Regions from separate parts of the Lactobacillus sp. IBH004 genome, predicted to be linked through region 2. Evidence: riboswitches for the same ligand, from Rfam matches in the RefSeq annotation. Region 2 holds a riboswitch; each other region holds the start of a gene.
The links. A riboswitch is a leader RNA that binds a small molecule or an ion and turns the genes downstream of it on or off. The one in region 2 is predicted to bind thiamine pyrophosphate.
Positions count from the first base shown of each region.

Region 1: it holds a riboswitch for thiamine pyrophosphate, as region 2 does, so the genes downstream of both, thiM (hydroxyethylthiazole kinase) here and LDX54_RS00810 (ABC transporter ATP-binding protein) in region 2, are expected to answer to the same signal.
Region 3: it holds a riboswitch for thiamine pyrophosphate, as region 2 does, so the genes downstream of both, LDX54_RS02870 (ECF transporter S component) here and LDX54_RS00810 (ABC transporter ATP-binding protein) in region 2, are expected to answer to the same signal.

Region 1 is NZ_CP110217.2:1,846,462-1,857,511, reverse strand. It holds gene LDX54_RS09085 (LiaF domain-containing protein) at 1-45, shown strand, start outside; gene LDX54_RS09080 (hypothetical protein) at 62-397, shown strand; gene LDX54_RS09075 (hypothetical protein) at 423-1,262, shown strand; gene LDX54_RS09070 (LysR family transcriptional regulator) at 1,311-2,042, opposite strand; gene gap (type I glyceraldehyde-3-phosphate dehydrogenase) at 2,148-3,167, shown strand; gene thiE (thiamine phosphate synthase) at 3,267-3,929, opposite strand; gene thiD (bifunctional hydroxymethylpyrimidine kinase/phosphomethylpyrimidine kinase) at 3,943-4,746, opposite strand; gene thiM (hydroxyethylthiazole kinase) at 4,758-5,546, opposite strand; TPP riboswitch at 5,623-5,721, opposite strand; gene tenA (thiaminase II) at 5,921-6,580, shown strand; partial or broken gene LDX54_RS09040 (IS3 family transposase) at 7,560-8,953, opposite strand; gene LDX54_RS09035 (hypothetical protein) at 9,065-9,409, opposite strand; gene LDX54_RS09030 (helix-turn-helix transcriptional regulator) at 10,050-10,472, shown strand; gene LDX54_RS09025 (Fic family protein) at 10,465-11,050, shown strand, end outside.
Region 2 is NZ_CP110217.2:167,560-178,609, forward strand. It holds gene LDX54_RS00790 (trypsin-like peptidase domain-containing protein) at 1-451, shown strand, start outside; gene rlmH (23S rRNA (pseudouridine(1915)-N(3))-methyltransferase RlmH) at 943-1,422, shown strand; gene LDX54_RS00800 (sucrose-6-phosphate hydrolase) at 1,456-2,871, shown strand; gene LDX54_RS00805 (energy-coupling factor transporter transmembrane component T) at 2,913-3,566, opposite strand; gene LDX54_RS00810 (ABC transporter ATP-binding protein) at 3,576-4,934, opposite strand; TPP riboswitch at 4,975-5,066, opposite strand; gene LDX54_RS00815 (AraC family transcriptional regulator) at 5,227-6,165, shown strand; gene htpX (zinc metalloprotease HtpX) at 6,196-7,092, opposite strand; gene LDX54_RS00825 (LemA family protein) at 7,109-7,669, opposite strand; gene LDX54_RS00830 (SLC13 family permease) at 7,777-8,877, opposite strand; gene LDX54_RS00835 (iron-sulfur cluster biosynthesis family protein) at 9,066-9,425, shown strand; gene LDX54_RS00840 (hypothetical protein) at 9,603-9,743, shown strand; gene LDX54_RS00845 (HNH endonuclease) at 9,863-10,780, shown strand; gene LDX54_RS00850 (BspA family leucine-rich repeat surface protein) at 10,828-11,050, shown strand, end outside.
Region 3 is NZ_CP110217.2:545,689-556,738, forward strand. It holds partial or broken gene LDX54_RS02855 (IS3 family transposase) at 1-1,207, shown strand, start outside; gene hpt (hypoxanthine phosphoribosyltransferase) at 1,261-1,830, opposite strand; gene LDX54_RS02865 (M42 family peptidase) at 2,068-3,150, shown strand; TPP riboswitch at 3,226-3,315, shown strand; gene LDX54_RS02870 (ECF transporter S component) at 3,359-3,937, shown strand; partial or broken gene LDX54_RS02875 (IS3 family transposase) at 4,042-5,445, shown strand; gene udk (uridine kinase) at 5,508-6,149, opposite strand; gene LDX54_RS02885 (LysR family transcriptional regulator) at 6,328-7,206, shown strand; gene LDX54_RS02890 (FAD-binding protein) at 7,296-8,783, shown strand; gene LDX54_RS02895 (SDR family NAD(P)-dependent oxidoreductase) at 8,785-9,519, shown strand; gene LDX54_RS02900 (FAD-binding protein) at 9,532-10,974, shown strand; gene LDX54_RS02905 (MFS transporter) at 10,981-11,050, shown strand, end outside.

The DNA.
Region 1 (11,050 bases), 290 kb from region 2:
ACAGGCCATTTCAGCATGGGTGATGTGGAAGTTAATTATGTTTAACTTTGGGAAAAATAAAATGGTTAATTTAAAACAATTACATGATTATGTCAAAGAAAATTATGAAGCCGGAAACTATAAAGAAGCTGAAAAAACCTATAAAAAATGGCGTGATACCAATGATTATACCTATCATGCAGCAAAAACTACTGTGAAAAAGAGTTCTCTCAGTGATTATCAAATGGGTTATGAACAAGCCAAAAAGGACTATGCAGAGAGTCATTCTTTCAAGGATTTTCCTAAAAAAGGTGTTAACTTAGTTAATCGTGTTACCCAGAATAAAGCAATTGAAATAGAACGCTACATTGACGGCTACAATGATGCCAAGGCCAAAATTTTACGGGCGAAAAAATAATAGCCCATAAAGGAGATTATTAATTATGTATGGCTCATTATTAGCCAATGTAAGTCCAGATAGAAAAATTAAGGAAGCTGTAGAACAATTTCCTCAACATACACAAGCCTATTATCTCGAAAATAAGCCAGTCGGGTTAATGACCTGTTGGCAAAATGCTTTTCACCCTTATTCCTTGAATTTTGCGGGCTATCTTGCACCTAGATTAACCAGCGGTGAACAAATGCAGGTTTATGAGCAAATACTGACGGATTTAACGGCAAAAGCCCAAAAAAATCACCAAAGCGCATTAATTACTTATGATTATGCACCGCAATTACTCTTTAATGCCATTGGTCAAAAAAATGGTTTTAAATTAATCAGAACTACTGTAGAATCCCAGATGCCCTTGAAAAGGGCACTGAAAAATATTCTGATAGATACTGATTTACAGTTGATCACTCTACACGAAATAAAAAAAGATCCTGTAATGATGAATAAGCTGGCACAAGTGAGCTTCTCCGATTATCAAAAAAATCATTTAGCAAATCCGGCTGCAAAGATACCCCTTAGTGAGTGGAGCAAAACCATTTTCACTGATCAACTTGAACACGCCCCCTTAGCACTAATTGCTGCTGGACAAATTAAGGCTTATTGCTTTTCTTTTGAGGATACCCCTCAAGAATTGACTTTAGGATGGATGGGTGCTGTTAAGCCTAATTTATTAGACCAATTGCAACAGCAATTGCTAAATTGGGCACAAGCAAAATATCAAACTTTAAGTGGTGAATTTGATTCTACAGACCCATTAGCAACGCGGACTTACAGAAAATATGCGTTTAATCTGTGCCCAGTTTATGAAACGTATTTAAAAAAATTAGATTAGAAATTTAAAAAGGCACCTTTATTCAAATAATGGCGTCTTTTTACTTATCTATAATTGATAGCGATAAAAATAATAGGGGATATTCCAGCTTTGCGAATCAGCTGCAACTAAATCATCATTAATTAAATATTTGGGCAGTAATGCAGTTGCCTGGCCTTTTTTGACCAGCTCTAAAATCATTTCTAGTGAATCAATTTCAGTGACACTGTTTTTATTATGCGTTAATTTGAGAGTCAAGTTACGAAACGGACAATTTATGTCTGCGTTTATGGCAACCGGTACTCTTTTATTTTCCTGCTTTTTGCCTTTTAAAAAACAGGCTTGTAAATGACTTTTTTTGATTAGCGAATATTTGGGTAGAGTAATAGGGGTAAAAGTCCAGATCATGTCATATGCATGCTTAGTTATTAATTCTTGAATTTCATTGGTATTTTTAATGATAATGTCGTAGTGCTCAAATGAAAATTGTGCTTTTTCGGTAATAATATAGCCGAAAAGCAACTCAGAAATGAGGACTTTGGGCTTGTTAATAGACAAATCCTCTTTCAGGTTTTGGTAGTTTTGTAAAACTTTAGTGGCGAAATCATGCATTTTTTGACCGTTTTTGGTTGGTTTGACTCCTAAATTAGAACGCACAAAAAGGGGCGTATTCAATTCTTGCTCCAGTGCTTTGAGCCTGGCTGTAATATTGGATTGGGTGTAGCCTAATTTCAGTGCCGCTTTATTCAGTGATCTAGTTTCATAAATTGTTTGGTAAATATGTAAGTCGTTAAAATTCATGTTGCTCCATATCATTAAAAGTGATAACTCTATTATAAACTTAGATTATGCAAGACAATTTTATCTTAATATACTAATTCTGTAATCTAAAAGGAGGAACTTATTATGACTACAAAAATTGGTATTAACGGCTTTGGCCGCATTGGCCGACTTGCTTTACGGCGCATATATGAAGTGGCCAGTGATGATATCGAAATTGTCGCAATTAATGATTTGACTTCACCAGCTATGTTAGCACATTTATTGAAGTATGATACCGCGCATGGCCAATTTCATCATGAAGTGACTGCAACCACTAATAGTATTGTAATTGACGGTAAAAATATTCCGGTTTATGCGGAAAAAGATGCTAGTCAAATTCCGTGGGTCAAAAATGATGGTGTCAAAATAGTGCTTGAATGTACCGGCTTTTACACTTCAACTGCAAAATCACAGGCTCACCTTGATGCCGGTGTTAAAAGAGTTTTAATTTCTGCTCCTGCAGGCAATATGAAGACTATTGTTTATAGCGTAAATGATGATCAATTAACTGACTCTGATCAAATTATTTCCGCTGGCTCATGTACCACTAATTGCTTGGCACCGTTAGCACAAGCAATGAACGATGAATTTGGCATTCAGGTAGGAATCATGTCTACCACTCATGCTTATACTGCTTCGCAAATGTTGCAGGATGGACCTGACCGTGGCGGCAATGTCCGTAATGCCCGTGCCGCAGTTGCTAATGTTATTCCCCATTCTACAGGAGCAGCTAAAGCGATAGGACTAGTTATACCTGAATTAGACGGCAAACTTACAGGTATTGCTCAACGAGTCCCTGTTATTTCCGGTTCAATTACTGAACTAGCCGCTATTTTGAAGCAAAAAGTTACAGCTGAAGAGTTTAATGCCAAAATTAAAAAGCACACTGAAGGTAATCCTTCTTTTGGTTATAATGATGATCAGATTGTATCATCAGATATTATTGGTACTGAGTATGGCTCGGTCTTTGATCCGACTCTGACTCAAGTTGAAACTGGTGATGACGGTGCACAATTAGTTAAGGGTTACGCCTGGTATGATAATGAATCCGGCTTTGTAGCTCAGATGATTAGAACACTGCAAAAAGTTGCCCAATTAGGTTAATTATCAATATAACTCATATTTTTACAATTAAAAACTGTTTATCATCAATAAAAAATGGTTCTGCCGAGTGCAGAATCATTTTTGTTTCTTTAAAATATGCTAGTCATTTTTTATCCATGGCGCTGTGAGCATTTGACTAACTGTCTGCTTAATATTATTGCTTTGAGCAATCATTGAGATTACTGCAGCACCAGCTGCCTTAGTTTTAGCGATTGCCTCTAAATCGTTAACAGTTATCCCGCCAATAGCAACAATTGGCCGGGTTGTGCTTTTGACCAGTTGGCTTAAGCCGGCAATACCAATTTCGGGGTCGGCATCACTTTTAGATTGGGTGGCATAAATTGGACCGCTGCCATAATAATCAATTCCGCTAATTTTATTGGCTTGTTCAACTTGCGTTAAATTCGAGCAAGAATAGCCAATAAACATTTGACCACCAACTTCTTTAATAACCTGTTTTATTTCTTCATCGCTTTGACCAACATGAACTCCCTCGGCATGAACTTGTTGCGCAAGCTGAACATCATCGTCAATAAAGAAGGGCACGTGATACGCATAACACAATTGATGCAGTTTTTGCGCCATAGGTAGTCTCTCAGTTTTACTTAAAGTTGAATTAGGCCCCTTGTCCCGAAACTGAAAAGCCGTGATGCCGGCAGCAAGGGCTTCTGCGACTATACCAGGTAGTGTTTTACCTTTGGGCACATCTTGACTGCCACAAATAAAGTAAGCATGTAAAAATTCAGTGTTAAATTCTTTCATTATTTCTCCTAAATTACTTTGCCCAATGATTTAAGGGACCGTGACCATGACCAACTTGAATAGTTTCCTTAATGGTTTTAGTAACGTACTTTTTAGCAATTTTAATTGCCGCAGGTAGACTTTGTCCTAAAGCCAGTTGGGCTGTAATTGCTGCAGCTAAAGTATCACCGGTGCCGTGAGTGCGTTTAGTATGTACTCTGGAACTGCTGACCCAAAGATCAGTACCATCGGCAAATAAAGCATAATCTTTTACTTCTGCGCTATTAGTGTGACCACCTTTAATTAGTACATTTTTAACACCCATATCTTGTAGTTTATGGGCTAATTCAGGAAATTGATCTTGCATTTGCACCTTGATGCCAGTTAAAGTTTCTGCTTCTGGTAAGTTAGGTGTGATTAGATCGGCTAAAGGCAGCAATTCATTTTTAACGGTGGCAACAGCATCTTGACTTAAAAGTGGTGCACCACCCTTAGCAATCATCACTGGATCGATGGTAATGGGGCCAAAGTCATACTTTTGCAGGTTAAGAGCAACTTGGTGAACGTGAGCCGCATCGCCCAACATTCCCGTTTTACAAGCACGAATATGAAAATCTTCTGCCAGAGAGGCGAATTGGGCGTCAACCATTTCCAGTGGCAGTAAAAAAGATTTTTGGACGCCCAAAGTGTTTTGTGCTGTCACTGCCACGATTACTGCTGTTCCAAATACTTTTTGCATTTGAAAAGTTTTAAGGTCAGCCATGATTCCGGCACCACCACCTGAATCTGTACCGGCAATAGTTAAAACCTGGGGAAAAGAATTAATTTTTTCTGTCATCATGAAGTTCCTTAATCAAAATCAGCAATTTGCTTAATATCAGGGACTGTTACTTTGTACAAATAATCCATGAGGTACATACCAAAAGTACCTGGTCCAACACTGGGATGATCTTGGACAACCATTTGACCCGCACAACTGAAAACTAAAGCACCTATCTGAGCCGCTTCAAACGGATCATCAGTGACTGCGGTAAAAGCTGTGACAATACTGGACAACATATCACCTGAGCCCACATGAGTTTTAAAAAGTGGTGAGCCGTTATGGACATGGGCTAGTCTTTTGCCGTCACTAATTGTATCTGTAGGACCGCTGGCAATGACCGTACAATGATATTTCTGAGCAGTTTTAGCAGTAATTTCATCAATATTACCAGAGCCGGAACCTGCATCGATGCCCTTTGAATTCCAGTTGAAGTCACCTAAGGCAGCGATCTCACCAATGTTGCCGCGAATAATACTGGTATGAAAATCCCATAAAAGCTTATCTGCGATTTTGTAGCGATATTCAACTGCACCAACCGCAACAGGATCAAATACTATCGGCTTGTTATATTGCCGTGCTAGGTCTTCTACCTTTTTAATATGATTGATTTGCTCTTTAGTTAAACAGCCAATATTAACTGCCACTGCTGCAGCCATTCGCACTATTTCTTCAGCTTCAGCGACTTCATTGCTCATAATTGGTGAAGCACCAATAGCATTGACTGCATTAGCCACATCTTGAACTGTCACAAAATTGGCGATGTTAAAAATAACCGGATTTTGCGCTCGTAATTTATCTAATAAGTCTAACTGCATTTTATTACTCCCGACTAAATGTTTTTGAAAAATTTTGATTAATAAAAAAGCCTTGGCACGTGGAAATGCCAAAGCTTAAGCGTTTTTGACACGTTCCTACGCAAGTATTAGCTTACAGGTTCAAAGGGTCTGAAATACTTTCATCTCAGCCAAAAAGGCACCCCTCGTGTTATCGCTTTCAATTATAGCGCATTATACTATTGATTACAATGCTGGGTTAATAAAGATGCTATCTGTATACGCCATAAGTACTAGTATTTTAGCTATTATTAAAAATATGCTAAAAAGCAAAAAAAGCATAGTGATTATAGTTAATTTTGAATAAAGTGTAGTTAGTAATAATTAACAGTTATTTAATTTGGAGGAAAGTAAATATGAAATTTACGGATGAGCTGCACGAAGCAGGAACGGCATTGTGGCATAAAAGTATGGTGCATCCCTTTATTAAGGAACTACAAAGTGGCGAACTCCCGATTGCCACTTTTAAATTTTACTTGTTACAGGATCGCTATTATTTAAGAGAATTTAGCAAGTTGCATGAATTAATTGCAGCAAAAACGGATAATCAGGAAGTAAAGGAATTTTTACTGGCAGGGGCACAAGACTTGAAAGACGTTGAAATATCAGTGCGCGGCCATTTTTTTGAAGAATTAAACATAACTGCGACTGAAATTACTAAAACTCCAGTGGCGCCAACAGCTTATAACTACGTTAACCATATGCATATGACATTAAAGCGATCTGGTGTTAAAGCAGCGGTCGCAGCGCTTTTACCATGTTACTGGCTCTATCAGGAAATTGGCCAAAAAATGGCAGAAAAAGGTTCACCGGTTTCTTATTATCAGGAGTGGATTGATACTTATGATGGCGAGTGGTATGGTGCCAATGTAGCCAAAATGCTGCATTTAACCAATTCTTTGGCTGAAAGTGCCACTAATGAAGAACTTGAGCAAATGCAAACTGCATTTGTACGCAGCAGCTATTATGAATTGCAGTTTTGGCAGATGGCTTATGAAAAGCAAGATTGGAAGTAACTTCTGTAAAAACCGCTTTTATTTTATTCTTACTTGTCTTTAGTCAATTTCATAATAAAATTTTGATATTGGACAATGTAATTATTGTTCAAAGTCCCAGGAAAGTGTGCAACTTGGAGAAAATAAGATATATTTATTTTATAATAATGTAGATTTATCTAGTACTGTTAATGGTGATTTAGGAATTTCTAAAATGTGGGTTACTAGTGGCAGCATATATTATGCACTAAAAGCAACTGATCTTAAACCTGAATTTCTAGTCTATAATTGGTCTGGAGAGCTAACAATGCACTACTATGCTAGTGGAAGCAAAAAAGCAAGAACCGTCAGTTATAGTGCTCGCGGTATAGGCCGATGCCAAACTTAACCGCAATATTCTCACTCTTGCACTCGTGGACGACATGGCTATGCCACTTTAAGTGATAAAATTGATGGCTTCTTAGGAGATATAATGTTTCCAAGCACCACCTTTTAAATGGAATATAAAAATGAATGATGAACTATTTTTTAAATTAAGAAAGATACTAGATTTTTTAAAAAACAAGCGCCGACAGCTATTATTGAAGAGAATGTAAATAGCGTTGAAAATTATAGGGCAGAATCTGTTGATGAGTATAATAGAGCAAAAAGTTATCTTGGCAAAAATAATAGTTCGTTTAAATCTTTTCATGTAAGTGTGGATTCAGCAAAAGATTTCTTGCGTTTATTGAACTTGCTGGGTGCAATACATGCAAATTTTAATATACGTTCAAAGCCTTTTATAATAGAAGGAGAAGAAAGCAGTAAGTCGCTAAAAAAAGAGAACGACTATTTTAACAATTGGATGGAGTGTTTTTCAAACTATGAATTTATGATAGTTAATTTTGATGAAACTGCTTTAGACCAGGATCAATATTACGGTTAATTTCATTAATTTATAAAAAGGCAGCTTACCAAGTTTTGATGTGAACCCTAAAATTAGGACACTTTATATTAGCTGCTAACTGAGGACTAACTGCCGATATTCAAGCGGAGTTAGTCCTTTTAGTTTGATTTTGATTCTATTCTGATTGTAATACTCAATGTAGTCTCTGATTGCGTCTTCCAGTTCAGTGAGATTCTTAAACTGCTTTTCAAAGCCATAAAACATTTCTCGCTTGAGTATCCCGAAGAAGCCTTCCATTAACCCATCATCAAGCGAATTGCCCTTGCGTGACATTGACTGGCTAATGCCATGATTTTTGAGCCACGCTTGAAATTGCGGGTGTTGGTACTGCCAGCCTTGGTCTGTGTGAAAGATCAAACCATTTAGTGCCGGATGCTTGTCCCAGGCCTTTCTTAACATGTCCATGGTCTGCTTAAGATTAGGGCTGCGGGAAATAGTATAGGAAACAATCTCTTGGGTGCAGCCATCAATGATCGGTGATAAATAGGTCTTTTGCCCCTTGAGCTTAAACTCAGTTATATCTGAATACCATTTGTGATTGGGATAAACCGCACTAAAGCTGCGTTTAATCAGGTCAGGCTTAATCGGACCCTGAGTGCCGCGATAGCTGCTGTATTTGTGCCAGCGTTTATTGACTATGCCAAACAATTTCAGCTTGTTCATTAAGCGTTGCACTTTTTATGATTGACTAATAAATCACGACGCCTAAGCTCTGCAGTAATGCGGCGATAGCCATAGCGGTGCTTGTGTTCTTCATAGATAGTTTTGATTTCTGCCATTATTTCTCGATTATCTCGCTCTTTATCCTTCTTCTTTAAAGTGTAGTAGTAATTACTACGGGATAAGTGCGGCAGATTGGGATTGGCATTAATGGTATCAAGAATAAAAGTTACGCTGACTTTAAGCTCGCGCCTTAGTTGGGTAACTGCCTGGGCTATTTCCGCGGCTTGCGGTTCTTGGTCCGCTGGTCGACTAAGACGCTCAATTTTTTTACGAATTCGTTCTCGATTTTCAGCTTCAAGTTCTGCTGGCGTAAGCGGTCGTTCTCTTGCTTGAGCCGATGATTTTCCTGTTTGATCAGCTGTTCTCTTTTGGTCATAGGGCGGTCGTCCTCTCTGCTTGTTAACGATATTATACCCATTTTTACGATATTCGCGCAGCCAATTGGACAACATGCCACTACTTTTTAAGCCCAAGTCAATAGATACTCGACGGGCAGGCTCATGTTCAACTATGATTCGCCTAAGGGCCTGCTCCTTAAAATTACTTGTATAAGCAGTGAAAGGCTGATCTAAAATAGCTAGACCGTGACGGCCAATTAAAGCTAACAAGTAATTAATATTAGTCTTGCCAACCCGATAACGCTGACTTAGCTCAGCAGGGCAGATTTGATAATCGTGCCAAAGATGATAGATTTCAACTTTATCTTGTTTAGATAATTTAGACATAAAAATGACCCCCAAATTTGTCCTAAATTTGGGGGTCACTTCATTTAAGCTGCCTTTTTAGTTCAGTCATTTCGCATTGTTAAAATCATTATATTAAAAGCTAATATGCTATTATTCATCAATTTTTTTAATATAAATTAATTTTGCTTTTCTTAATATGCCACGATCTTTAAATAGAAAGCCATAATATCTATTATTAATTTTTCCGACATAATAAAGCGTATCATAAGATCCTTGATTATCAGTAGTTATTTTAACGGAAGCAATTTTTTTATTATGTAAGCATTTATATGTGTCTAAGTTATATGAATATTTTCTTTTGCCAGCACTAAAATAAACGGCTTTTTCTAAAGAATTAATTCTACAATAATGTATAAAGCTTATTCCAATGCTGATAAAGAAAAATGTTAAAATAAATACAGTTATAGTTTTTGTTATTTTTTCATTTTTGCTCATTTTTAATATGTTAGGAAGAGAGAAAAAATTATGAAAACAGAATTTAAAAAATATAAACAGTCTTCTTTATTAATAGTAGCCTTAATTATATCACTTTTGGGGTTTTAAGAATTAATACCGTTTTTGCATCAAATGATAATATGCCTGAGATGAATAATACATCTGCAGAGCCTTTTGAGCTTGTCGCAACATATAAAAAATATAGCAACAATTGACAACACAGTGGTTATGGAGGTCAAAGGCAACGATGTAACTCTCATTAAAATATATGGAAAATAAAGATATTCCTGAATTAGCCTACAACAAAAAAATCATTCCTTTTGTAAATAATCAAATTCGAAAATTGCAATTTTGACCACTACACCCCAATTCAGCAATTTACAGCCTGCCAAAACTATTGGTAAAGATTGGAACGATGTACTAGTTAATAGTAAAAAACAAGAAAATTCTACTAAGCGGAGATACAATTAAATAAAGACAAAACAGATAGTGTTGTGATTTCCAATAAGCAGGTAATACAATCCACAGGTATAGAACTTGAATAGCACTACTTTAAAATCTAATATCGCTTTTTACCATATATCACTATAAAAGTGACTAAATATGGTATAATATAAGTACAGATATTGGAGGTTTTAAAATGAGTGCAACAATCGTTAAACTACTCAAAAGCAAAAATATAAGCGTCGCTAAAGTCGCTGAGGCCAGCAACGTCCCACTTAGTACTTTAAGAAACTCAATTGTTAAACCAATTGAGACCTGGTCAATTAGGGTCCTTAATGCCTTTGCAATCGCACTTAAAGAGAAGCCAGGAGATTTACTCAATATGCTAGAAACACAACCATATATTTTAGATATAAACGATGAAACGCAGACTATCCAAGGCGTTTTCATTGCTAATAAAGAAATTTACCAACAAATTAGAACTGTCGTGGAAGTCAACCACCTGGAAGGGTGGAATCCTACAGAATCAGATATCCAGGAATTATTTGATGAAGCTATCCAGCCTGATCCAGTAGTGGCTGAGCGCTTTGAAGAAATTTGGGGCAAGGATAATGAGTGATTGGATTAGTGAAACCTTGTATTCAAATGGCGTCCTAAAAAATAAGCTCCATATCCATGACTCAAAGGAGTTAGAGAAAAAGGAATATGAGCTATCCGCTCGGAATGCTTTGTTCTTGTTGCAAAAAAAGCCCCAAATAAACGATATCGGAGACCTTAAGAAGGTACACCAATTCTTATTTGGTGAACTATACGATTGGGCCGGTAAATATCGCCCCGGCAATTTCAATAAAAACGGGTATGAATTTTTTGATCATACCAGATTCGATTTTGCCGAAAAAGATATTAATAACATGCTGCACAAGTACCCCGCGGGCAAGCCTTTGGCTAACAAAGACTATGCTGAGCTGCTAGACGCAATTAATTTCATGCACCCGTTTAGAGAGGGCAACGGCCGTAGCTGCAAAGTTTTTCTTTCTGCATACGCGGCTAATCATGGCCAAGTAATTGACTATCCGCGAAGAAACAAAGAGATGATTGAAGCGCAAAATGAAGCTAACGTTGACAAAATTGCTAAACTGATTAAAGTTGAGAACACCCCCAGCCGCAATCGGGCGTTCCAAGTACTAGCCTCGCAGC
Region 2 (11,050 bases):
TTCTGCAGGGCAGGTTATTGGGATCAACTCAATGAAGCTTTCGCAATCAAGCGATGGTACATCAGTTGAAGGAATGGGTTTTGCTATTCCTTCCAATGAAGTAGTAACTATCGTTAATCAATTGGTTAAGAAAGGTAAGATTGTGCGTCCACAACTGGGAGTTAAAGTAATTGCTTTACAAGGCATTCCTTCCAGTTACAGAAACCACCTTAACATCAAATCTAATCTTAAAAATGGTATTTATGTAGATTCAGTTACTAAGCACAGTGCGGCTGCTATAGCAGGAGTTAAAGCAGGCGATGTAATTATTAAGGTTGACAACAAAGCTGTTTCAGATGTCGCTTCGTTACACAGCATTTTGTATAATCACAAAGTCGGAGATAACGTCAATTTGACCGTTAATCGTAACGGAAAAGAAATCAATTTACGAGTAAAATTGCAGTCAGACTAAATCAAAAATATTCCAGAATTAAGTAAAAAAAAGGCTATACTATGCGGTTTGAAACATAAGTATAGCTTTTTTCTTAATATTGTTATTGGGAAACAAATTAAAGTTCGGAATTAAAAGCTGTCAAGTAAAACACAAAGATAAAAATCTTGTTGATAACTGTGGATAACTTTGTGGATTGTGCATAAAATGCGAAAAAGTAGTTGGGACAAATTGTGGAAAACCTGTGAATTGTGTGTAAATAATAGTGAAAATTAATTAGCTCAAACAGTTGTTCAGGGCTTAACAGCAGTATTTGAGAGCAAAAAGTTTGTGAAAATTACCTATAATTAATCTCACTGTGGGTAAATTTAATTTGATAAATTTAAAAAAATAGGCAAAACACAATTTATTCGCTTACTAAAGGTAAAGACCACAAAATGTAGTTTTTAACTTTACACAGTTGTGGAAAAGGTAAGTGGAAACTTTGGGAATTGGGGGATAAAATAGCAGTTATGAATATCAAAATTGTTTGTGTGGGTAAGTTAAAAGAAAAGTATTTTAAGGATGCTATTGCTGAATATCAAAAAAGGCTGAGCCGTTTTGCTAAAGTACGGTTAATTGAAGTTCCGGATGAAAAAGCTCCTGAAAAATTTAGTGCGGCAGAACAGGAAAATGTCAAAAAAATAGAAGGACAAAGAATCTTGAGCAAAATAAAAGATAAAGAATACGTTTTTGTGACCGCAATTAATGGCAAGCAGCGAACCAGTGAAGAGTTTGCGCACGAGATTAAGGACCTTACAACCTACGGACATTCTGATCTTACTTTTATTATCGGTGGCAGTTTAGGTACCAGTTCGGAAGTAGATAAAAGAGCAGATGATTTAATGAGCTTTGGCAAAATGACTTTGCCGCACCAGTTAATGCGGGTCGTTTTGATTGAACAAATTTATCGCGGCTTTATGATTAATAGTGGCAGTCCGTATCATAAGTAGATTTGATTATGCGAAAGGCAATAAAAAACAAAAATGCAAACTCCGGCTAAAATTACTAACAAGCGGTATCGGCTAAATTATCACATAACAACATCTTCCGGGTGGATGAATGATCCTAATGGCTTTTCATATTATAAAGGCTACTATCATATTTTTTACCAGTACTATCCTTATTCAGCTAAAAGAGGCCCTATGCACTGGGGCCATTATCGCAGTCAAGATTTGGTTCACTGGGAAGAATTACCAGTTGCACTGACCCCGGATAGTCCTGAGGATAAAGATGGCTGTTATTCTGGTAGCGCAATTGAAAAGGATGGTCGCTTGTATCTGATTTATACAGGTAATCATTACTACGATGTCAATGATCATAGTCGCTTTTATCAAACACAAAATGTTGCTTTTAGTGACGATGGCATTCATTTTGCAAAATATAGTGGTAATCCTGTGATTGCATTGCCACCGACGGATAACTCACAGCACTTTCGTGACCCTAAAGTATGGCAAGATGGAAATGAATATTATATTGTTGTGGGTGGTCAGGATAAGAAAGGATTAGGCCGTGCAATTACTTATAAGTCGACTGATTTATTGCATTGGGATTATTTAGGCCCGATAGCCGTTTCTCAAGGAGCCGATATTGAAGGCTACACCTGGGAATGCCCTGATCTTTTTTCATTGGGCAGAGAGGACGTTTTGTTATGTTCACCTCAAGGAATCGTGGCAAAGGGTAAAGAATATCTTAACTGCTATCAAACGGGATATTTTATCGGTAAAATGGATTATCGCAACAATCAGCTTAAACATGGTGCATTTCAAGAACTTGACCATGGGCATGACTTTTACGCTGCCCAAACTATGTTAACGCCTGATAATAGGCGCATTGTTTTTGGCTGGCTTGATATGTGGCATGCAGACTTTTCCGAGCAGGCTGATGGCTGGTGTGGGGCGTTAACTTTGCCGCGAGAATTAACTTTAAAAAATAATCAGCTGTATATGACGCCAGTCAATGAGTTAAAACAATTACGGCAAGAAAAAGTAGTTGACGAAAAACAAACGAGTTCTTCAATGCAAGTTAATGTTTCTGATCCGCAGCACTTGGAGTTGCTTTTAACTGCTAAAACTGAAAATTGGTCAGGTAATGAGATTAGCTTCATTTTTAAAAATGAACAGGAAAATCTGGTTACATTATCTTGGAATAAGGAAAATAATGAAGTAATTTTGATCAGAGCGGATAAATCGACAACCGACGCACAACGTTATGGCAAACTGAGACCAAACTCAAAATTAAAAATACAAGTTTTTATTGATACAAGTTCAATTGAGTTTTTCTTAAATGACGGGGAGCTGGTATTTTCAGAACGCTATTACACAACCAAAAAGCCGGCAATTTTTATCACTGCAGACGAGCCGGTTAATATTAGTGTTGCAGGTTATTCTTTAGCTGAATAAATTAAGGGATAGAAAAAAAGTGGACAAGCATGTCCACTTTTTTATTTTAACGTCAATAATGCTAGATTTACTAAAACCAAAATTGCAATTGACTGCAGCCAGTCACTTTTTTTAACAGGAACAGCTGCAATGACAGAGCGCTTGGCATTTTCGCGGTAACCATGGGATGCCATACCTTGAGCTAAATTTTCTGCAGAATTCAGAGCAACTAAGATAGCTTTAAAATAAAGAACCGGTGACCAAAAACTCAAATATACTCCCCGCATCATGCCAGCAGTACGAATTTGCTTAACGGCCTCTTTCATTCGGGGAACGATATTAAGAGCAGCTAAAACTCCATAAGCAAACTTGCTGGGCAAATGAAAATTTTGTTCAAAAGAGCGGGCAAATTCTGTAGCAGTAGTGTCTATTGAAACGCAGTAGATAGTCAAAGTATAAACGTAAATTCGACTAGATAAGCTTAGTGCGTTCTGTAAGTTGGGTTGTGGCGAGAACCAGTATAAAGTCGCAAAAACTGTAAAAGCGGCAATTAAAGGCATTAGTAGAGTTAAAAGCAAATTGCTTAATTTAATGTGTTTGCAAATTAAATAGACCAATGCAAAGAATATGATTAAGAGGTTTGTTAGTAAACTTGATTTCAGTGATATTTCTACAGAAATAATCAGAGCCAAGATAAATTTAAAACTAGGATTCATGATAGTACCTCACTTGTTCGTGTAAGCTAGATGCTGGTTTTTAAAAATGAGGTGATAGTCACACCAATCAGCTAAATTCTTTAACTCATGGCTGATAATTAAAAGCGTTTGCTTCCGTGCTTTCTGACTTTCTCTTAATAAAGACATCACTTTGACGGCAGAGTCAGCATCCAGGCCGCTAAGTGGTTCGTCAATTAACAATACATCCTGATCTGAAATCAACATTAACAAGATTTGCAGTTTCTTTTGTTGTCCACCGGATAATGAATATACGACATGATCAAGTAGTGAATCAAGTTCAAGAGTGGATAAAGCAGCAGCTATTTTGTCATCAGTAAAATAAGAATTGGTCCGCTTTTTTTTGCTGAGGTTAATTTCATCTGCAACAGAGACATTGATAAACTGGTCAGTTGCATTTTGAAATATTTGGCCTACATGAAGCAAATACTTACGAGTAGGTAATTTATTAATTTCACGGTTGTGGTAGGTGATGCTGCCTGAATAAGGGATCATTTTAGTCAGAGCATTAAAAAGCGATGTTTTGCCCACACCGTTGGCTCCTGTAATCAGAGTGGTTTTACCAGAAACAATATTTAACTGTTCCTGCTTTAGAAGTAAACGATTTTGTCTAATCTGAACGTTTTGCAGGGTAAAGCACGACTCCTCAGTCTGCTGCGGTAAGACAAAAGTATAGGAATTAGAATCCGTATTTTTTCGCAACAATTTTTCCTGTTCTGCTTGAGAAAGCTGCACCAGGCGTTTACCCTGAAATTGAAAAAGATTGTCGCAAATTCCTTCATAACCAGCTAGTACATGATCACTTAAAATGATTGTTTTTCCTTGATCGCGCAGATGTGCTAGTTTAGCGATTAAAAACTTGCGGGCAGCGGGATCACAGCTGGCGAAAGGCTCATCAAGTAAAAACAGGTCAACATTCATCGCTATGAGAACAGCCAATGCTACTCTTTGTTGTTCACCACCAGATAATGTGTTAATTTTTTGATCAAGTAAATAATCAATTTGGGTAAACTGAACGGCTTCATTTAACTGTTTTAGATACTGGGCCTTATTAAGGCAGAGGTTTTCCAGTGCAAAAATAATTTCTTCTCGAGGAGTTGCCATAGTAAATTGCTCACTGGCATTTTGAAACATCATAGCAGCCTTTAAGCCGCCCAGAGTAACAGTGCCGCTTAGTTGTCCTGCAAATTCAGGATATAACTTTGCTATTATTTTCAATAAGGTAGATTTACCACAGCCAGTTGGTCCAACTAACAATGAAAACTGCTTTGTAGGAATATTTAAGTTAATATTTGTTAAAATTTGGTTTTGTTTGTCATATGAAAATGTTAGGTTATTTAATTTAATCAATTTAGTTACCAAAAAAATCGTCAGGATAATAGCCTGACGATGTAAAATCTTTCGTTTTCCCTTCGCTGGCATTATCCATAGCAGGTTCTGCGGGTTTAATCTCAGCCTTTACAGGCACCCCGATGTTAAATTTTATTATACAGAAAAGAAAATTAGTTGTCTAGATGCACAAGGAGTTTCCGTTACTCATGTAGCAATGATAAAGGTAAAATAACAAAATTATATTAGTAAGATGAAAATTTGCTATATAATAAAACTATATAATCCCTAAACTGTATAAGAGGTGAAAGTAATGGCAGCAGTTAAATTGGAACAATATTTAGCCAGTATCATAGATGCGGCTAGGTCTGATACTAATGAAGTGAAAATAAAACCAGGTAACAGCAACTTTGATTTGTTTATAGCCTTTTTAGAAAATCGTAATACGGGAATTCATCGCTACCAAACAACAGGGCTAACTATTCTGTATGAGGCAAAAGGTTCAACTAAAGTGAGGATCAATAGTCAGAATTTTATACTCAATGATGGCAATATCATTTTTTTACAGAAAAAGAGCAATTATGAAATATTAAAACCTGGTAGTAAAGATATTTTAGTTAAACTCGAATTTGACCCCAATATAGATGTCCGGAACTTTTTCGACAATCTAACTGTAATGAACAATTATGAGAAAAAATTGCTTAAAAAAATCAATACTACTTTTGAGCAAAAAAGATTATTAGGGTTAAACGGAACGCTAATGTCAGAGTCTGCCCATCTACTTAAAAAGATAATTAATGAATATCTTAATTATGACTTGTTTACCCGTAACGCTATCATGGCAGAACTTACCTTGCTTTTCGTTTCTGCAGTTAGAAAGCAAAATTTAACTTCCACTCCAGCAACAAGTCATCAGTTTGCAAAAACGGATCTGGAAAAATATATTGATGCCCATTTTACTAACATTACGCTTAATGATGCAGCCAAGCATTTTGGTTTTAATCCTAATTATTTTTCAAGTTTGGTTAAACAAAAAACAGGCAAAAGTTTTGTGGAACATGTCGATGAAAGGCGCATGCTGGAAGCACGAAGTTTACTTGCTCGTCCAGATATTTCCGTCAAAGAGATAATTACCCGTGTCGGTTATAGCGGCAAATCCTTCTTTTATAAGAAGTTCAGTGAATATTACCATGAAACACCGGTGCAAATGCGTGCAGAACTATTCAGGCAGGCAAATATTAATTTGAAATAAAAAACAACCTTAAACAAGAAGGTTGTTTTTTTACATTTTTTCTAAACGTTTAATTCTGTCCGCTGTTGGTGGATGACTGTCAAACAAATGGGTAAAACTGCGTTTTTTACGCATAGGATCTTCAATATACATTCCCGCACTGCTGGGATCAGCTTTTTTCATTGGTGCAGAGCCGTCAATTTTTTCAAGCGCCGAAATTAGCCCTTGCGGATTGCGCGTTAACTCTACTGAAGAAGCATCGGCAAGGTATTCACGGTTACGTGACAATGCCATTTGCGCTAAACTGGCACAAATAGGCCCCAAAATTAAGACAAACGCTATTGCTATTACCTTAAAAATGACAACGATGGTGCCACCACTATCATGATCACTATCGCGATCATCATCAATCCACCAGATATAGCGGCTGGCGATCCCAGAAAGATAAGAAATGACACCGACTAGCACGGCAGCGATAGTAGAAACTAAAATATCGTAGTTTCTGATATGAGAAATCTCATGGCCCAAAACTCCTTCCAGTTCCTCCCGGTTCATCATATCGAGTAAACCTTGAGTAACTGCAACTGCTGAATGGTTCGGATTCCTTCCTGTCGCAAACGCATTAGGACTGGGATCATCGATAATAAATACTCGCGGCATGGGTACACGACCAACTAGTGCCATATCTTGCACAACGTGCCATAATTCAGGATTATCCTGCTCATGAACTTCTTGGGCATGATTGAGGCTCATAACCATGTTTGCTGGATTGGGCAAGACAATTAGCATGTAAATTATACTAAAAATCACGGCAATAACTAAACCTAAAATTGGTCTGTTGCTAAAAAGGTAGCCTAATCCTGCACCTACAAGTGCCAAGATAATAACAAACAATCCCATAATACCCACAGTTTTGCGCTTATTGCGGGCAATTTGTTGAAATAACATAAAACTGACCTAGTATTTAAAACTTAACTTTAGGTACTTCTTTTTCAGATTCACTGGTTTGCAAGTAGTCAACTTTCTTAAAACCATGAATGTGAGCAACAATATTGGAAGGGAAGGTTAAAAGTTTTTGATCGTATAAAGCAGCAGATGAATTATAAAGCTGCCTTGAATAGGCAATTTTATTTTCAGTATTAGTCAATTCCTCTTGCAATTTCAAGAAGTTTTGATTGGCTTTAAGGTCAGGATAATTTTCTGATAATGCAAAGATGGACTTAAGCGCATCAGAAATCTGGTTAGAAACTTTTAAGGTTTGTGCATGGTCATCGCTGGGAATGTTAGTTAACTGATTACGCAGCTGCACAACGTTTTCCAGTGTTTCTTTTTCGTGTTTGGCATATCCTTTGGTGGTTTCGACTAAATTAGGAATCAAGTCATTACGCCGCTTTAATTGGACGTCAATTTGGCTCCAGGACTCATCGGTGTAAACCTTGGCTTTTTGTAAGCCATTGTATACCGCAATATAGATTGCAATTAATAAAATAATAATAATTACAATTATCCAAGTTAAACTGTTCATAGTCTTCCTCCTTATATATCTCTTAATTATAACTGATTAAGAGACTTTTGAGTATAAAAAAGGAGCTTATACTACCTTTCGTTAGCAAAGCTTTACTAAATTGATTATTAAATTAATAAAAGTCCCCAGCCTACAACTGTCAAGACCAGCAAACCTATGAACTGCATTACAGTCCATTTTTTGAAAAATTCCCCTCTTGATACTGTCGCATTTTGGGTAAAAGTTTTGAGCACCAGCATATTTGCCATTGAACCAATCGGTGAACCAAAGCCACCTATATTGGAACCTAAAAACAATGCTTTAGCATAAGGGGTAAATTTACCAACTAAAATGGTTGCAGGAACATTACTGATAATTTGACTTGAAATAATTGATGTGAAGTAAGTTGAAGTTTCTGAATTGATCATTGTATGGATAATGCTGACAATCATCGGAATTTGTTGAATATCACTAATGAAAATAAAGAAACAGGTGAAAGTTAATAGCAGAGCGAAATCAACCTTAAGCAAGATTCTGGGGTTTATTAATAACGCCAGGATAATTGCAACAATCAGCGGAATTACCACATTAATAACTTTAAATACGCCCAAGAAGAATAGCGCGAACACTGCTGTAGTAATGATTGTTGGTCTTAAGCTGATATTAATCTGTTTAACATCCTGCCGCGGAATTTTTTTGCGGGGGATAAAGTGAAAAATAATCAGCGTAATAACAAGTGCCATTATTAAATAGGGCAAAGACCATGAAAAAAATTGGACAGCGTTAACAGAATATTTACTAACTAAAAAGATGTTATGAGGGTTACCCCAAGGGGTAAAGGCAGCCCCAATGTTTGCGCCCATACCGATTAAAGTAACGGGTAAAATCTGGGGTAAATCACATCTCTTAGCAATATTCAAGTATAGGGGAATCAATGTAAGCGCTGTTATGTCATTGCCCAAAAACATCCCCGCGATAATTGCTAAAGCCGTAAATAAAATATTTAGTTTTTGCATATTATCAGCAATACTGGTCAGTTTATACGCGAGCACATCAAGGACGTGTAAGTAGGCGTATATTTGAATAATGATTAGCATCGCGGCGACTGAAAAGATCGTATGTAAGTTAATGTCTTCAAACCGCGGTCTAGCAAAAAAAAGACTGATAATCGTTATTACAAAAGTAATTTGCAGGATTTTATCGCTAAAAACCTTTTTCAAGACGGTCATAAAATGTCCCCTTTCACAAGTTATAATCATCTGTAATCGCTATATACATTTTGACCTTTTTTTCCCTTATTAGCAATAATAATTTTTTAGATTAAGGGATACTTTTACTATAAACATAATTTTTGACACTATAACTTAATATATCCTATACTTGAGAAAATTGCTAAGGATTAGGAGGAAATATTAAAATGAGTAATTCCGAAACAGTTAAAATGAACGTTAAATCAGGTGCTGCTGATAAAATTAAAAAGAGTGTAAAAGAGGGGCAAGTTGTTTTATTATCGTTAAACGACGGCTCTAATAAATACTCTAATATTGCTGGCAGTTGTACTGCCGGAACCCGTTTTCAATTTGTGGTCTTGGATAAGCAAGATCCAGACTTTTCAATTAAAGTTGAAAATAATGCGGGCTTTGACTTATACACCAGTCCTGCAGAAATGCAATATTTAGGCAATAACTTGGTAGTTGATGAAAAGAATGCAGCAATCAGCTTAGCTGACGACAGTGGCGTGATTGATGCTGCTATGACCGTTAGTGAAAATAATTAGTGTGATAAACTGATAATATTTAATAAATAATATTAGATTTTAAGCGGTTCCAAAGGAACCGTTTTTTGATATTAAAAATCACAGTAAAATGATCTAGTACGAGCAAATCTTGCTTCATTATAGCTTAAGTGGTAAACTATATGAGATTTTCGAAAATCTGAAAGGAAGTATAGTACTATGCGTAAAGGTGAGAATTACAACACCGGTTGTGAACCAAACCAAAGACCTAAGAACAAGAAAAACGGCAAGAAACGTGTTGCGCACGTGGCAGCAGTTGTTGCTTTCTTGAACAAGGCCAAAGCAGACGAAAATAAATAGTTTGTTTTTAAATAAGACTAAAAGGTGGATGACATTACGTCCACCTTTTTTTATTATCTTAAATTGAGTAGAATTAGATTAATGATACATACATTTTGCTCTAAGGAGAACGCTTAAAAGTGAAGTTTCAATGCAGTGCGTGCGGTTTGCGCATCAATGCCAAACATTTTAAACAAACGGGCTTGATTAACCCTAAATTAACTAGTATTTGCGATCTGTGTATCCAAAGAGGAGAAGCACCGGAGAATTTTGCTAATATTGCAGTGAAAGTCTTTGCGCAATGCCTACTGTTTACTTTTATCGGAAAAGATGAAGACTCAGATAATCCTACGTTTTTAATTGCCAAAAATGACGTGCGCAAACGTTATGAAGCCTTTATTCAGGATTATGACGGCAATGAATTAGCCCAGCAACAACTAGCAACACATGATTTTAATCAAGCGGTAATTGACAGCGAGACAGGTCAAACTGACTTTGTGCCCAGCAGCGAATTTACTTTTGCCGAAAACTTAAGTAAATTAGGCTTAAATGTTGATTTTAAGCTCAATGAAGTTGATTATATTGACCGCGAGCGTATTCGGGCCAAGTACCATTACCGCTGCCAATATTGCGGCAGACGCGGCCGCAGCGTTGATCACAAAGATCCGGTTTCACTGTCACATAATAATGATTTTGACAACCTGATTTTATCCTGCACGGAATGCAATCGTATTAAGTCCAACATGCCCTATAAATTGTTTGTCAGCTTAAATAATGAAATTCCTGAAGTTAACCACAAACTGGTCAAATATGAAAATGCTCTTGCTACTTTGAAGGGTGAATTTGAAGAAAGACGCCGCGAATTAGCGGCTAAAATGCATCTTAAGGGTGTGGTTAATGATCCAGAATTAAATCAGATGCGTAAACAAAACAAAAAATTGCAGGATGCAATTGATAGCTTGGAAAGCGATTATACTGACTTGCGCTCTTTACGCGAGCAGCACTTTATGACTGGCTGGAAGCTGGCGCAAGTAAACGCAAAAGAAGATATTATTTAGTTTTTAAAAGGCTTACAATGAAATTAAGAGCAAAAGGAGGTCAGAAAATGAAGTCAACTAAATTCAAGCAAAATATTTTAACAAAACTAGGCATCAGTATGGCTGCTGCAGTCTTGGGCATGATGAGTGGAACTAATCTGGTGCAGAATGTTGTGGCAGCTTCTGCAGCACCTGCTGCTAAAGATCAAACTGCAAAAACAACACCGGCTGCAACCAGCACTAGCAATAATCAGCTAGGTTTTTGGACTGGAATGGATGGCAGCTGCACTT
Region 3 (11,050 bases), 380 kb from region 2:
TTAAGGAGCAGGCCCTTAGGCGAATCATAGTTGAACATGAGACTGCCCGTCGAGTATCTATTGACTTGGGCTTAAAAAGTAGTGGCATGTTGTACAACTGGCTGCGCGAATACCGTAAAAATGGGTATAATATCGTTAACAAGCAGAGAGGACGACCGCCCCATGACCAAAAGAGAACAGCTGATCAAACAGGAAAATCATCGGCTCAAGCAAGAAAACGAACGCTTACGCCAGCAGAACTTGAAGCTGAAAATCGAGAACGAATTCGTAAAAAAATTGAGCGTCTTAGTCGACCAGCGGACCAAGAACCGCAAGCCGCGGAAATAGCCCAGGCAGTTACCCAACTAAGACGCGAGCTTAAAGTCAGCGTAACTTTTATTCTTGATGCCATTAATGCCAATCCCAATCTGCCCCATCTATCCCGCAGTAATTATTACTACACTTTAAAGAAGAAGGACAAAGAGCGGGACAATCGAGAAATAATGGCTGAAATCAAAGCTATCTATGAAGAACACAAGCACCGCTATGGCTATCGCCGCATTACTGCAGAGCTTAGGCGTCGCGGTTTATTAGTCAATCATAAAAGGTGCAGCGCCTAATGAACAAGCTGAAATTGTTTGGCATAGTCAGTAAACGCTGGCACAAATACAGCAGCTATCGCGGCACTCAGGGTCCGATTAAGCCTGACCTGATTAAACGCAGCTTCAGTGCGGTTTATCCCAATCACAAATGGTATTCAGATGTGACGGAGTTTAAGCTCAAGGGGCAAAAGACCTATTTATCACCGATCATTGATGGCTGCACCCAAGAGATTGTTTCCTATACTATTTCCCGCAGCCCTAATCTTAAGCAGACCATGGACATGTTAAGGCAAGCTTGGCGCAAACATCCGGCACTGAATGGTTTGATCTTTCACACAGACCAAGGCTGGCAATACCAAAATGGTCAGTTTCAAGCGTGGCTCAAAAATCATGGCATTAGCCAATCAATGTCACGCAAGGGCAATTCGCTTGATGATGGGCTAATGGAAGGCTTCTTCGGGATACTCAAGCGAGAAATGTTTTATGGCTTTGAAAAGCACTTTAAGAATCTCACTGAACTGGAAGATGCGATTAGAGACTACATTGAGTATTACAATCAGAAAAGAATCAAAATTAAACTAAAAGGACTAACTCCGCTTGAATATCGAAAGTTAGTCCTCAGTTAGCAGCTAATATAAAGTGTCCTAATTTTAGGGTTCACATCATCAAGACAACTCTTTTATTTATTATTAACCAGTTTAATAATTTCGGGCTTTAATACACCAATATAACGTAGGTTACGATAATAATTCATGAAATCAAGTCCGTAGCCTACTACAAACTCGTTACCAACCTTTGAACCATAATACTCGACATCAACATCGACGTTACGATTTGCTTCCTTGTTAAGTAAAACGCAACATTTAACGCTTTTTGCTCCCCGTTTTTCAAGCAACTTTTTCATAAAATCTAAAGTCAGACCAGTGTCAACAATATCTTCCACGATTAAAACATCACGATCTTTCACATCAGATGCTAAATCAGAAACTAGCTTAACTTTCCCGGAAGACTCCATTTCATTACCGTAGCTTGAGACATCGAGAAAATCAATTTCAGCTTTGACGTCCATTTCTCTAACCAAATCAGTTAAAAAGAAAACAGCACCTTTGAGAGCACCAACGATTAACGGTTTCTTACCAGCATAATCATTGGTAAGCTGCTTTCCTAACTTAACACACATTTGGTGAATGTCCTCTTCACTAAACAATTTATGATCAATAATACTATTAATATTGTCGTTTTTTGGCATTTATCTACCCTTCATTGTAAAACAATTTAAATTCCTAATATTTCGATTATATCATTTTTTTGCTAAAAAAACAGACCATTTTCAACTATTTTCACTTTTTTAGCAGTCAATTACGTACAAAAAGTAGCTATATTGCTAAAAGCAGTAAGATAATTCTCGATTTGCTTAAATTTTTAACGTGTAACCTCAGTTTTTGGTAAAATTAATGCATAAGTATTTTTAGTGAAAGGTAAAAAAATGCAAAAACAACAAGAAATTAAAATGCTCAAGGCATTTTCTGATGCCAATTCTACTTCTGGCTTTGAAGGAGAATTTGTTAAACTATTTACCGATACTGTTCAAGATTTTGCTGACGTGAAGGTTGACGGTATGCTCAATGTGTATGCCAGCAAAAAAGATAACCAACCAGGTCGGCCAGTGATTCAACTGGATGCACATTCAGATGCTGTTGGCTTTATTACCCAAGCTGTCCGTCCTAATGGCATGATTAAATTCGTGCCCCTTGGCGGGTGGGTTAAATATAATATTCCTGCTCTGCGTGTAAAAATTAAAAATCGTGCAGGTGAATATGTTCCCGGTGTTGTGGCTACTAAACCACCTCATTTTATGACTGCAGCCGAAAAAAATAATGTACCGGACGTAGCCGATATGTCAATTGATGTTGGTTCCAATTCACGTGCCGAAACAATTAATGATTATCAAATCGATACGGGTTGTCCTATTTTTGTGGATGTTAAATGTGAATACAATGAAAAGTCTGGTTTGTTTTTCGGCAAAGATTTTGATGACCGCTTTGGCGCTGCTGCTATGGCTGACGTTTTAGACAATTTAAAAGATGAACAAACTGCATTTAACGTTGTTGCAGCACTTTCCAGCCAGGAAGAAGTCGGTCTGCGCGGAGCGTATGTGACAGCGCGTGCAGTAAAGCCTGATGTAGCAGTCGTGCTTGAGTCTTGTCCAGCAGATGATACTTTTACCCCAGAATGGTTGTCACAAACCGGACTGAAAAGGGGACCGATGTTGCGTGACATGGATACTTCGTTTTTGCCTAATCCTAAATTTCAACAGTATGCCTGCGATTTAGCTGATAAGAATAACATTCCGTATACTCGTTCTGTTCGCACTGGCGGTGGCCAAGATGGAGCAGCAATTTATTATGAAAATGGCGCACCAACCATTGTGATTGGTATTCCAGTTCGTTATGAACACTCTCCTTATTGTTTTAGTGCTTATTCAGATTTTAAAGCCTCTGTTGCTTTGACGCTTGCTATTATTCGTGATTTAACTAAAGAAAAGTTGGCAAGTTTTAGTCAATTTTAATGGCATTAACTACAGTAATCGTCTAAAATAGGCAACAAATTTAATTAAAGTATGATATAATAGTAAAAATTGAATAGCAGTCACTAGGGGTGCCAAAAAGCTGAGAAATACCCTCTGAACCTGATCGGGACAATACCTGCGTTAGGGAAGTGTAAAATTAGGTAATAATGATACTCCTACTGACATGTAAAGTTAGGAGTATTTTTTTATGTTTACTAGAACTTCAAAATGGAATGTAAAGTCGATTATTTTAATTGCATTAATTGGAATTATTATGGGAGTCATTTATACATATGGCTTTAACTGGGCTTTTAATTTAATCAAAATGCTGCTGGTGCCGACAGGTTTTGCACCGGTTACTGATACTGTTTTTACAGGTTTATGGCTTATGGCTGGACCTTTAGCGATGTATTTTGTTCCTACTGCAGGATCCGGTACGATTGGTGAATTATTAGCTTCTGTGGTTGAAATGGCCATAGGTGGTCAATGGGGCGCTACTACGATTCTTTCCGGAATTATTCAAGGCGCTACTAATGAAATCGGCTTTTTCCCTAAAAAAGAACGTTATCAAAATTTCACTTGGAAAAGCGTCTTAACTGGTGCGTTTTTTGCTTCATTTGGCTGTTTTATTCCCTCATATATTTTATATGGCTGGAGCAAATTTAGTATGCAAGTGCAAATCGTAATGCTTATTACCAATATCATTTCTGCTTTGGTTTTTGATGGCGTTTTAGTTAAGTTGATTACGAATTTATTTGATAAAGCATTAAAGCCAAAAATAGCTTAAATATTTAAAAAGGAGTATTGCTCTTGAAGTAATGATATGACCCCCGAAATTGAAGTGCTCCATAATAGTTAGACATTAATCTGACTATTAGGAGCACTTTTTTCATGACTAAATATTCAACTGCTTTGAAAATGGAAATTTGCAGTAAATACTTATCCCACCAAACCTCTTTAGCTAAACTAGAACGCGAATACGGCATTGATCATACCGAGATTAGGGCCTGGGCAGAACGTGCCCGCAAACATGGCTTAGCCGCTTTAAAGGTTACTCACACCCGGCAAACTTATTTGCCTGAATTCAAGCTAAATGTGGTACGCTTCTATCATGAACATCACATGGGAGTACTCAGGGTAGCCGCAGTTTTTAATCTTTCGCGGTCAGTAGTAAGACAATGGCTGGCGGCTTATCAGGCTGCAGGCTACTCTGGGCTGCTCCCAAAATCCAAGGGGAGACCACCAACCATGACTAAAAAGAAGCGTCAGAAGAAGCTTAAACCCACTAAGAAGCTAACCGAAGTAGAACAATTGCGTCGTCAGGTCGCTGAGCTAGAGGCACAAAAAGCCGACTTAGAATTGGATAACTTAATCCTAAAAAAAGTGGCTGCCCGATATCCACGCTCACCAACCGGCAAAAAACCAGAATAGCCGTGGAGATTCGGGCTGAGCGACCTGAGGTGCCGTTAAAGCTTTTGCTTGCCAAGCTGCACCTTAACCGCAAAACTTATTACGACAACCGCAGTCACCGATTGAACCGATTAGATAAATACGCTGCTGTTAAAGGCGTAATCAAGTCTATCTTCTACCAAGAAAGTGATGAGACTTACGGTTATCGACGTATGCATGGTGCACTCTTAGATCAAGGCTTTAGCTATGCGCCCAATACCGTGCGCAAGCTGATGCGGCAGCTGGGACTAAAGACCAGAGTCTACAGCAGGCGCACTGCACGCTACAGTTCTTATGCGGGCCCTGCAGGCGTAATCAAGGAAAACATTTTAAAGCAGCGGTTTAATGAAACCAGACCCTACCACGTCTTACACACGGATATTACCGAATACAATGACCACAGGCAAAAAGGTTTATATTTCACCGGTCATTGATGAGGCCTCACTGGAAATACTGGCTTGTCAAGTCAGCTATTCGCCTAACATGAGGCTGGTTTATGACATGCTGGCAGAGCTCAAGCAAAAACTGCCTGAAACAGCCCAGCCTATTTTGCATTCAGATCAGGGCTTTCAATACCGCCACAGCGGCTATCAAGCTAAATTAAGGCAAATGAAGATTAAGCAAAGCATGTCGCGCAAGGGTAACTGCCACGATAATGCACCGGGCGAAACCATCTTCAACCTAATGAAACGGGAGAAGCTCAACCGCATTAAGATCAGTTCACTAGCAGAAATGCAGGCAGTACTGCGCGATTACGTTTACTGGTTCAACCATATCAGAAGATCAAACAAACTAAAATACACGACTCCGATCAAATATCGAAATCGTGCATTGAGTCTTGCGTAATATTAAAATGTCTAACTTTTTAGTTGCACTTCAAATTGTCTTAATTCCGGGGGTCATATTTTTTATTTTTCTTTTTTACTTAAAATTGAGTGTACCTTAGTTGTAAGCATATCAATGGCCACATCATTTTTACCGCCTTCTGGAACAATAATATCTGCATAGCGCTTGGTAGGCTCAATAAATTGATGATACATCGGCTTAACTGTGCTTAAATATTGTTCAATTACGGAGTCAATGGACCGGCCTCTCTCATTTAGATCACGTTCTAAACGCCTAATAAAACGAATATCGTCATCTGTGTCAACGTAAACTTTGATATCCATCAAATCACGAATTTTTGGGTTTGCTAAAACTAAAATTCCTTCAAGAATAATGATATCGGCAGGCTCAGTATGAATGGTCTTTTGACTTCGGGTATGTTCTTTAAAATCGTAAACCGGCATCTCGACTGACCGATAATTTAATAAGTCTTGCAACTGCTTTCTAAGCAAAGGAACATCAAAAGCATCTGGGTGATCATAGTTGATGTTCTTTCTTTCACTCATAGGAATCCCGGTATTATCTTTGTAATATGAATCCTGAGTCATAATCAAAACGTGTTCATTCTCTTGCATTTGGGCAACAATTTTTTGCGCAATGGTAGTTTTCCCGCTGCCTGAACCACCGGTAATACCAATCACTACAGGCTTTTCAAGTCTAGACATTATGCCACTCCTTTTTTAATCCTTAAACATTTTACTTTACTTTTGCCATAATTACCAACAGTTAAGGTATATTTGATAATTAATGCTTCTTTTCTATAGAATACGGTTTAAAATTGACTTTATTTTTTATATGATAAATGTGAAAAAAGTAATTTGTGTTAAATAGCATAGGTGCAAAATGAATTATAACTTAATGCCGGTAAAATATTTCGTTGATGTCGTTCAAACTCACGGCTTTATTTCAGCAGCGAGGAGAAACTATGTTTCAGAAACAGCTGTCAGTTCAGCTATTAAAAAATTAGAAGATGAGCTGGGTCAAAAATTGCTTAACCGTTCTGCTGGTAAATTCTCGTTAACGCCAGTAGGAGAAGTTTTTTATAAACGCAGCGTAGAAATTATTAATTTGTACAGTGAAATTTGGCACCACCCGGATCCTAACCCGGAGAAGCTGTTACGTGTACATTTTTTGCAAGGCTTTGAAAATGACGCTGCATTATTTGCTTCAAAAATACCAGATATTTGTCAGCCCAATTTTGACGAAGAAAATTTTGATTCTTGCATCAAAAGATTGATTAATGGTAATTATGACATACTGGTTGGCTTTGACTTAGCTTTTGCCGGTAATAATAAAATAGACTGTCTACCTTTTAGGAAAACTAGTTTTGACTTACTGCTAAATAAAGATGAACTAAGACAATATCACGGGGATGAGCAGCAGCTCGCTGAGAACAGTATGCTTTATATGCAAAACTGGAAATCAACTGGTATTACTGATATTCAGCTTGCTATGCTTAAAATCTACTGTCAAAATGGTTGGAAATATAAAGAAGTGTCTGAGGTCAACAGCTTTGCCGCTGGATGTTTAAATGTAAACTTTAATGGTGGCATCACAATCGTACCGGAATCATTTAGTTTACCGCAAAACTGCAATAATATTGAGCGTTTATCGCCAGTTCAATTGCAAAAAACTTTTAATGTGGTAATAGCAATGAATCCAATGGTTTCAACTAAATTTAGCAAAATGCTTAAGCATGTGACAACTTTAACTTATCGCTAATAACTTTTATGTGTTAGCGCTTTTATTAAAAATGACATAGAATTCAATTGTAATAAGAATCACAAAATATCAGAAAGGGTGAAGTTACATTGAATTCTTTTTCAACTGATGTCGTAGTTGTTGGCTCAGGATCGGCTGGAATTTCAGCTTGCTTTGAGCTTTATCAAAAGCATGTGCCATTTGTACTTTTAGAAAAAGGTAACAAAGTCGGAGGTGCCGGCAAATTTGGTGCTCATGGAGTTTTTGCTATTAATTCCACTGAACAAAAAAAGCGGCACGTAAATTATGGCTATCGTGAAGCTTTTAACGGATTAACAGATTACAACCACTTCTTTGTTAATGGTGAACTATTGGCGCGATTTTTAAAAAAATCAGGTGCCAATATCGATCGTTTAGCAGAAATGGGTTTACCGGTAACTGTGGAACAAAGCGAACAAAAAGCACACTTAAATGATCCACTGGTTTACCATAAATTTAATAATTTTAAAGAGAAAATGACTAACTGGGATAAATTACCGGATAAATTTACCGCAGCTGGCAATAAGGTAATGTTGGAAACTGCAGCCGTCGATCTGGAATATGATAATGGCTTAAAAGCCGTTATTGCCCAAAATAAAGCTGGTGCAGAGATTAGAATTGCTGCTAAAAAAGTAATATTTGCTGATGGCGGCTATTGCGGCAGTCAGGAAATGATGACAGCCAATTTCTCAGATACTAAAGCACTTTTGAACCTGGGAGAGCGCAAATCTACGGGTACGGGAATTAGATTAACGCATAAATTAGGAGCAGATTGTCGTCACCGTCCAGTTCTTTTTGCCCATGGCTGTGCACCGAGCATGAGTATTAATCCTATGAAAAGAGATAGTGCTGTTGAAACTCTAACCAATTTACCATTGCTGTGGCTGGATCAGACCGCTAATCGTTTTGTAAACGAGGACGTTGTTTATGATTTTGCTATGTGGGGCAATGCTGCCCATAACGTTAATGGTATGTATTACGTTTTACTGGACCAAAAGACTTTAGACACTTTTAAGCAAAAAGAGGTTAATCTTGAAGACACTTTTGAAAGACAGTTCTGTGATGTGGGCCAAACGCCTAGAACAACTGTGGGGCCTTTACCTAATATTCAAACAGACTTTGACGAAGCGGTTAAAACGGGTGAAGTAGTAAAAGCAGATACCCTGGAAGAAATAGCCCAAAAGTTACAACTGCCTTATTCTTCACTCACAAGGAGTGTCAATGCCTATAACCAGGCCGTTAAGCAGAAAGAGGACGACACTTTCTTAAAGCCGGCTGCTGAATTATTGTTTGACGTTCAAGAAGGACCGTTTTACGCAATAATTGAACATTGTGCGATTTTAGGAACGTTAGACGGTGTCAATGTTGACCGCAACTGTCAGCCGGTAAAAGAAGATGGCACTCCACTAAAAGATTTATATATTGTTGGTAATAATGTTAACGGTTTATATTCTGATGGCTACCCCAGTTATGAAGGTATTGCTAATGGCTTTGCCTTTGTCTCTGGCTGGATTGCTGCAGAAGAAGCAATTAAGAGTTTAAATCAGGAGGAAAAGTAAATTGTTAGAAGGAAAAGTTGCTGTTGTTACTGGAGCTGCTCAGGGTATTGGCTACGCTATTAGTGAAGAGTTTGCCAAGCAAGGTAGTGATGTCGTTTTAACTGACTATAACAAGAAAGTATTGGATGTTGCTGCTGAAATGAATGAGAAATACAACGGTAAGATTACCGGCTTGATTTTGAACGTCATGGATAAAAACAGTATCAAGAACGGTTTACAAACTATCGTTTCCGATTACGGTAAGATTGATTACGTGATGAATAATGCCGGCGGTGGTGTTTTGAAGCCATTTGCCGAACTGACTGATGAAGATTTTGATAATACGATTAATTTGGACTTGCGTGGGACCTTCTTATGTATGCGCGAAGAAATCAAACTTTTCTTAAAGCAAGGTTATGGCTCAATCGTCAATACCAGTGCTTTAGGCAGCATTTATAATCCTGGTGGTATGGGCGCTTATAATGCAGCCAAAAATGGCATTATTGGTATGACTCAAGCTGCGGCGATTGATTATGCTGATAAAAATATTCGTGTTAATAGTGTTGCTCCCGGCCTAACTAAAACCCCACTTAACGAAGGCGGCTTTTTGGAGAAAGTTTTACCGACTGTACCAATGAAGAGGGCAGAAACCGCTGCCGAAGTTGCTAAAGTCTTTGTTTTTGTAGCTAGTGAAGCCACATTTATGACAGGCCAAACCGTTTTAAGCGATGGCGGTGTTTCAGTCGGCTTGAAGTAGGAGAAAAAATTCATGTTTCCTAAAAATTCCGAATATAACCTAATAATCGTTGGTGGTGGCCTTAGCGGTTTGGCAGCCGCTGTCAGTGCTGGCGAGCAGGGTATTAAGACCTTGGTAATTGAAAAAGGCAGGACACTTGGCGGTGACGGCAACTATGTTGAAGGCGCAATGGGAGTCGACAGCTTTTTGCAAAAAGAAAAAGGCATTAAGATTGATCCTACCCAATTGCTCCAAGATGAACTGAACTATTCGCACTATGAAGCCAGTGCCCCTCATTTACGAAAATATATTAGTCAAAGTGGTTCAGTAATTGACTGGCTTCATTCTCTTGGAGTTGAGTTTAGTAAAGTTGGTCCTCAAGGCAAGAGCTGGCCTACTATTCACACTTTTGCCGGTGGTGGTCATGCTGTGATTGCAAAGTTAATACCTAAAGCTAAAGCTCTTGGCGTAGAAATTGTGATTAGCATTAGTGCGCAAAAAATTTTACAACATAATGGTCATGTCAGTGGTCTAGTTATTAAAAATGAGGCTACAGGACAGTTAAGAGAATTAACTGCAAATAACATAATTTTAGCTACAGGCGGCTATGTGGATAATCCTGATTTAATTAAGAAACGGGCTCCTGCGACTGAACGCTTGTTATCAGTTAGTGATGGCAAATCTACCGGAGACGGTATGAAACTAGCATGGCAGGCCGGAGCTGAACACTATCAAATGGGTGCTATTCAATATGGTGGCGGCGCCATTTTGGATAAAACCCGTCCACCTTTTGTTCATATGCCTGAACAATTGGCAGCAGCAGCGACTCAGGAGGCAATTTTATGGGTGAATGAGCAAGGTGAACGCTTTGTTAATGAAGATGTCAATGACAACATGTGTCATGCCGGCAGCGCTCTTTTAACCCAATCAAGAACCTTTTCAATCCTTAATCAAGAAACGGTTGACCATTTAACTAATGTCGGTCTTTACAAGGAAGTAAGCAATTCACCGGTTTCACCTGAAAAATTCGAACATTTACAAGAAGAAATTACGTGTGACTTACAGAATGGTGATAAGTACTTGACCAAATCCGACACTCTGGCTGAATTAGCAGAAAAATTGAATTTGCCCAATTTGCCGCAAACAATTGGGCGTTATAATGACTTAGTGGCTAAAGGAACTGATACCGATTTTGGTAAAGCTCCCGCATACATGACAGCTTTAAAAGATGGTCCATATTATGCAGTAGAATTGGGTATTGGTATGGCATGTGCAATTGGTGGTATTCGTGTTGATAATAATAATGCCGTTTTAAATTCCTATGGTTATCCACTTACCGGAGTTTATGCTGTTGGCAATGATGCTGCAGGAATGCTTGTTGGTGATACTTACGCTGTCACTTTACCAGGAAGTACAGCAGGGTATGCTGTATTTTCAGGTAGAAATGCCGTTCAAAGTATTACTAAGATCCGGTAAATATCAATGAATAGTGCTAAAAGAGTTTCTGTTTCAAAAACTCGTATAGGTATCTTAGCGGTTAGTATGATTGGCA